2 regions of the Gynuella sp. genome follow, and region 2 is predicted to be linked to the other one. Evidence: predicted binding sites of a transcription regulator. Region 2 holds the regulator's gene; the other holds the start of a gene.
What was found. The regulator sigma-54, encoded in region 2, starts transcription at its own class of promoters, with help from an activator protein. The targets are predictions, from matches to a motif close to TGGCACNNNNNTTGCTNT.
Positions count from the first base shown of each region.

Region 1 (3,401 bases), on a different contig from region 2:
GCTGGACAGCGCTTCGCGGAGGCTGCCACAGACTTGTGGAATTGCTGCCGCTTCTTCCGGTGGCAGGTCATACAGATCTTTATCTGCTGAGTCGCCAGGATGAATTTTGTTCTTAACGCCGTCAAGGCCGGCCATCAGCATAGCTGCAAATGCCAGGTAAGGGTTCGCAATCGGATCCGGGAAACGGGCTTCGATACGCTTGCCTTTAGGTGAGGCAGTGTAAGGAATACGGATAGATGCTGAACGGTTGCGGGCAGAATAAGCCAACATAACAGGCGCTTCGAAACCAGGGATCAGACGCTTATAAGAGTTCGTTCCTGGGTTGGTAAAAGCGTTCAGAGCTTTGGCGTGCTTGATAATACCGCCGATGTAATACAGTGCTGTTTCAGACAGCCCGGCATATTCATCGCCTGCAAATTGGTTTTCGCCATCTTTCCAGAAAGACTGGTGGCAATGCATGCCAGAACCGTTATCGCCAACAACTGGTTTTGGCATAAACGTCGCCGTTTTACCATAAGCCGCCGCAACATTGTGCACACAGTATTTCAGAATCTGAGTTTCGTCGGCTTTTTTAACCAGGGTGTTGAACTTAACACCAATCTCACACTGACCGGCAGTCGCCACTTCATGGTGGTGTACTTCAACTTCCAGGCCCATGGCCTGCATTGCAGAGCACATGGCTGAACGAAGATCATGCAGGCTGTCGACTGGAGGAACAGGGAAATAACCGCCTTTCACTCTTGGGCGGTGGCCCAGGTTTCCATCTTCATACAACTCGTTAGTAGACCAGGCTGCTTCTTCAGAAGAAATTTTGTAACCGGAGCCACTCATGTCGGTGTGCCAGTTAACGCTGTCAAATACAAAAAACTCGGGTTCAGGACCAAAGAAGGCTGTATCTCCCAAGCCTGTTGATTTCAGGTACTCTTCTGCGCGCGTGGCGATGGAGCGAGGATCGCGTTCATAACCCTGCATGGTAGAAGGTTCGATGATGTTACAACGGATGATGACAGTAGTGTCTTCTGTAAATGGATCCAGAACACAGGTTTCATCATCAGGCATCAAGATCATGTCTGATTCGTTAATGCCTTTCCAGCCGGCAATGGACGAACCGTCAAACATCTGGCCATTTTCAAAAAAATCTTCGTCAACACTGGATGAGGGGATGGTGACGTGTTGTTCTTTACCCTTGGTGTCAGTGAAGCGCAGGTCAACCCATTTAGCCTCAGACTCCTTGATCAAAGTAAGGGTTTTTTCTGACATTATTCAGTCTCCGAAGTTGATTGGCTTATTGCCACGTTATGTTTCTAACCGAGCTGCTGAGTATCGGTTCGCACTGTATCTGTGCACAAAAAAGCAAAGCTTGTGCCATGGCAAGAAAACCTTGTGGCATAGTTTTTTTGTACTCTGCAAAAAATCAAGTGCATCGTAATTGTGCTTTGTGATTTTTTTGTGATCTTTTTTGGTGCATTGAATTTTTTTTAACTCATTTCTTCGTGTTTGGCGCAAAACAGCTATAATTGCGCGCCCTAAGAACCAGCTAAGCACGTTGTCATGAAATTTATTATCAAACTGGCACCAGAAATTACCATTAAGAGCAAACCGGTGCGAAAAAGGTTTACTCAACAACTCCGGCAGAATATCAGAAACATTCTGCAAAAGATTGATACAAATGTCGCCGTCAGCGGAGTTTGGGACAATCTTTTTGTACAGCCATCGAGTCAGGCCAGTGAAGATCAATGTAATGCCATTGCTGAATCCCTGGCATGTACGCCGGGAATTGCACACATTCTCCAGGTTGAAAGTTTTCAGTTACAAAGTCTGGAAGATATCTTTTTAAAGGCTAAAGATTTATACCGTAATGAACTCAAAGGTAAAACATTTGCTGTTCGGGTCAAGCGGGTAGGAAAGCATGACTTCACTTCGCTGGATGTTGAACGTTATGTGGGTGGTGGGCTTAATCAACACACTGAAGCTAAAGCTGTAAAGCTGAATGATCCGGATATCACCATTAAAATTGAGATTCGTGACCAGGACCTTTTTCTGGTTACCCGCCGTATCAACGGACTGCGAGGATTTCCAATTGGAACCCAGGAAACCACTTTAACACTGCTCTCTGGTGGGTTTGATTCCGGAGTTGCGGCTTATCAGATTATGAAACGCGGCATTCGGACTCATTTTCTGTTTTTCAATCTGGGCGGTTCAGCTCATGAAAATGGTGTTAAACAGGTTGCTGAATATATTTGGCGGAAATTTGGATCCAGCCATCGTGTACTGTTTATAGCAGTGCCATTTGAAACGGTAGTGGCTGAGATTTTAACCAAAGTTGATAACTCACACATGGGCGTCATTTTGAAGAGGATGATGTATCGGGCGGCAGACCGGGTGGCAGAACGCTTTAATCTGGAGTCATTTGTAACGGGTGAGGCTATTGCCCAAGTCTCCAGTCAGACCATGATCAACCTCAAGGTCATTGAGGAAGTGACCGATAAGCTGGTATTTCGACCGCTGGTTGTATCGGACAAGCAGGAGATAATTGATCAGGCCCGGCGAATCGGTACGGCTGAGTTCGCTGAAACCATACCAGAATACTGTGGAGTGATATCCAGAAAGCCGACTACTCGCGCCAGGCTCGAAAAAGTACTGGCGGAAGAACAGAAATTCGATTTTTCTGTGTTGGATGCTGCGCTTGAAAGTACGGTCGTCAGAAACATAGATGAATTGTATGTAACAGAAGCCAGCGGTTATGAGGTGCCTTATCGTTCTCATTTGTCAGATGACGAAATTCTGATCGATATTCGACACCCTGATGAAAGAGACTTGAAAGCTCCTCCCAAGGCGGTCAATGCTCTTGAGATTCCGTTTTATCGTCTTCGTCAGGCATATCCTGAACTGGATCAAAGCAAATCATATGTGCTGTATTGCGACAAGGGTGTGATGAGCAAGATGCAGGTACTTTATTTACGTGAGCAGGGGTTTGAAAACGTCTCGGTATTTGGGGAAGGGTGAGTTGCTATTATGATTCTTGCCGGTGAGGATACCGGCAAGACTTTGTTGACAGGATCAGTGCATAGATGATTCTGTTTCAGAGTCGCTGTCGCTCTTGGCATTCAACTCTGCAAGTTTTTGCTGATAAATTGCATCGAAGTTGATCGGTGCCAGATGCACAGGTGGGAAGCTGCCTTGTACTACCAGATTGTCAATATATGCCCGTGCATATGGAAATAACAGATTTGGGCAATAGGCACCTAGCATCTGGTTTTTGACTTCTTCTTCAAAGTTTTCCATGTTGAAAATGCCGCACTGTTGAACTTCGGCAACAAATGCCACTTCATCACTCACTTTGGTTGTCACGGTCAACATCAGAACCACTTCGTAAACGGCTGCATCAAGCTGTTTGGTTT
Region 1 is NZ_JBNKSF010000041.1:89,445-92,845, reverse strand. Features, by position in the region: gene glnA (glutamate--ammonia ligase) at 1-1,260, opposite strand, end outside; gene thiI (tRNA uracil 4-sulfurtransferase ThiI) at 1,552-3,006, shown strand; gene secB (protein-export chaperone SecB) at 3,061-3,401, opposite strand, start outside.
Region 1: a site for sigma-54 is predicted at 1,351-1,368, ahead of glnA (glutamate--ammonia ligase). Genes of this name have one in related genera too.

Region 2 (3,401 bases):
CGGGATTCCTGATGTTCAGAATACAGCAGTCGAGTCAGTTCAGGCAGCAGGGCGACAGGCATGTTATCGATACAATTATAGCCATTGTCTTCGAGGCACTGCAGCACGGTGGTTTTACCAGAGCCAGATCTGCCGCTGATTATGATTAGTTTCATAGTCATTCCAATGTCAATCGGGGGAGTGCAACATCCATCTTCTCAAGATAGCATCAATTAACAACAGAACTCCCGCGCAAACTCTCCGGACGCGACTTCCGCATGAGAGAAGTTATTTCCCTGGAATTTTGGTTCTGTTACGAATTGATGAATAACTGGTAGATATCTTCCTTGCTCATTGTTGCCAGTTTATTGCGTATGGTTTCATTACTGAATTTTTCTGATAACAGAGACAAGACCTCAAGGTGAGCTGTTTTTTCTTCCTCTGGAACCAATAACACAAACAGAAGATTCACCGGACGTTTATCAACAGCGTCAAAATCAATTGGATCTTTCAACCTGAAAAAAGCACCAATGATTTTGTCGTAATCACTGATTCGACAGTGCGGGATGGCAACACCATTACCAAAACCTGTACTGCCGAGCCGCTCTCTTGCGATCAGGTTGTCGAAAATATAGTCAGATGTCAGTTCCGGCACAAGCTGGCTGATCATCTCGGCGATATCCTGTAATGCTTTCTTTTTACTGGTAGCGGCCACATCTGTAAAGATGTAGCCGGGTTGTAGGATTTGTTTAAGCATGAGTATTAAAGAAACCTGCTTTTAAATTAGTGGCCATGTTGCCGGTTAACATGTTTTTCCTTATGTTTCAGCAATTGTCGGTCAAGTTTGTCGTGCATCAGATCAATAGCAGCGTAGAGGTCATCATGGGTGGCATCTGCATGGATTTGTGTGCCTGGTATATTAATTTGCGCCTCCGCTTTTTGTCGGGACTTTTCGACAGACAAGGTAACTTGAACATTACTGATCTGATCGTGATGTTTTTCCAGTTTTTCTATACGGTTTTTGACGTAATCTTTGAGAGGATCGGTGATTTCCAGGTGATGGCCACTGATATTGATTTGCATAGGCTTCTCCTCAGTTTATTTGGATGTTTGGCATCCACTTATCTTTATGGGGCCGGAACTGCGTTCCGGCTTATTGTTAAGAATAGCTTGTGTTGTAGATAAATGCTTGATCTGGGTAGTGAATTTCCCTAGACCTTACCACTCATTACATTTTTTTTTACAGTCTGATTGACATGTATTCTTGTTTAGCTAAACCAGTTGTTTACGTTCATTTGAGGGGGGAATATTTAACGCCTCCCGATATTTTGCGATTGTTCTACGTGCTACCTGAATTCCCTGATCTCCCAGCATCGTAGCGATTTTACTGTCACTCAACGGCTTTTTAGGGTTCTCTGATGCAACCAGCTTTTTGATGATTGCACGGATTGCGGTAGAGGAGCACTCTCCCCCTGAGCTGGTACTGACGTGGCTGGAAAAGAAGAACTTCAGCTCAAAGATGCCTCTCGGAGTATGCATATATTTCTGAGTAGTCACCCTGGAAATGGTGGACTCATGCATATCCACAGCTTCGGCAATATCATGCAGTACCAATGGCTTCATGGCTTCTTCACCATATTCAAAAAAACCAAGTTGGTGTTCGACGATTTTGGTGGCCACCTTCAGAAGGGTTTCGTTACGGCTTTGCAGGCTCTTGATGAACCACCTTGCTTCCTGAAGGTTGTCACGAAGGTAAGTGTTGTCATCGCTGCTATCTGCGCGCTTAACCATGGAGGCATAGCTGGCATTGACTCTTAAGCGGGGTGCAATTTCCGGGTTTAGTTCTACCTTCCAGCGCTGGTTTTCTATGTCTTTGCTCACAATGACGTCAGGAATGACATACTCTGGTTGTAGCGGGGCAATTTGTTCCCCCGGACGTGGGTTCAGCTGCTGAATCAAGCCAATCACATCTTTAAGTTGATCTTCCTTGATTTTCATACGACGCATGATCGTAGCGTAGTCCTTACTACCGAGCAGGTTGAGATACTGGTCAACCAGTTGAATGGTTTCTTTGAGTGCCGGGGTCGTTTCCGGTAGCTGTTTTAGTTGTGCCAGCAGACAGTCGCGCAGGTCACGGCTGCATACTCCTACCGGATCAAACATTTGCAGTCTGTGTAATACTGCATCCACTTCTTCCACATCCAGAGGATCTTCCTCTGTGCCGATATCCTGTTGCAGTGAGTCGACCAGCTCTTGCCAATCCGTATTTAAATAGCCATCAGCGTTGATACAGTCAAGAATGGCAAATGCGATGGCGCGATCCCGGTCAGACATTGGTGTCAGATTCAGCTGCCAGCGCAAATGTTCTTCCAGGCTGTCAGTGGTTGAATTCTGATTTTCGTAAAAATTGTCATCATCGGATGCAGGAGCTGACAGACCCGTTGGGGCATGTTGATAGACATCATCCCAGGAGCTGTCCACAGCAAGGTCGTCAGGGATATTTTCACCCCATTCCTGGTCTATTTCCCGGACTTCGGTTTCATTATTACCGTTGTTTTCTTTGGGGGCTTCGCTGAAATCGGTTGCGCCGTTTTCTTTGGCTGTATCGTGTTTTAACACACCGTTTTCATGATTATCCTGATGTCCTTCGCTATCCTCTTCAACTTCGAGCATGGGATTGGAATCCAATGCCTGCTGAATCTCCTGTTGCAGATCCAATGTGGACAGTTGTAACAGCTTAATGGCCTGTTGCAACTGGGGGGTCATGGTCAGATGTTGACCCATTTTGAGTTGTAGAGAAGTCTTCATATACTCATTGGTTCTCAAATTTGCATATCTTACAGGCGGAAATTATCGCCCAGATAGGTTTCACGTACTTTCTGATTGGCTAGTATCTGTTCTGCGTTGCCTTCGGCAATAATATGTCCATTACCTACTATGTAGGCACGTTCACAGATATCCAATGTCTCGCGTACGTTATGGTCTGTAATCAATACGCCGATACCGCGATTTTTCAAGTGTGTCACTATTTCCTTGATGTCACTGACAGAAATTGGATCAACCCCGGCAAATGGTTCATCCAGTAATATGAATTTGGGTTCCATAGCCAGAGCTCTGGCGATTTCCACTCGGCGACGCTCTCCCCCAGATAAAGCCATTCCGAGACTTTTGCGAACATGTTGAATATTGAATTCGTTCAACAGTTTTTCGAGTTCCTGCCTGCGTTGTTGACCGGATAGCTCCTTTCGGATCTCCAGAATGGCCATCAGGTTATGTTCCACGCTAAGCTTTCTGAATACACTGGCTTCCTGAGGCAGATAACCGATACCTTTTTTGGCTCTGCCGTGCATTGGCAGGCCGGTAATATTTTGTTGATCGACATATACCTGCCCCCGATCTGCAGGTACCAGGCCGACAATCAT
Region 2 is NZ_JBNKSF010000035.1:22,536-25,936, reverse strand. Features, by position in the region: gene rapZ (RNase adapter RapZ) at 1-155, opposite strand, end outside; gene ptsN (PTS IIA-like nitrogen regulatory protein PtsN) at 293-736, opposite strand; gene hpf (ribosome hibernation-promoting factor, HPF/YfiA family) at 763-1,062, opposite strand; gene ACQY6I_RS13275 (RNA polymerase factor sigma-54) at 1,252-2,787, opposite strand; gene lptB (LPS export ABC transporter ATP-binding protein) at 2,817-3,401, opposite strand, start outside.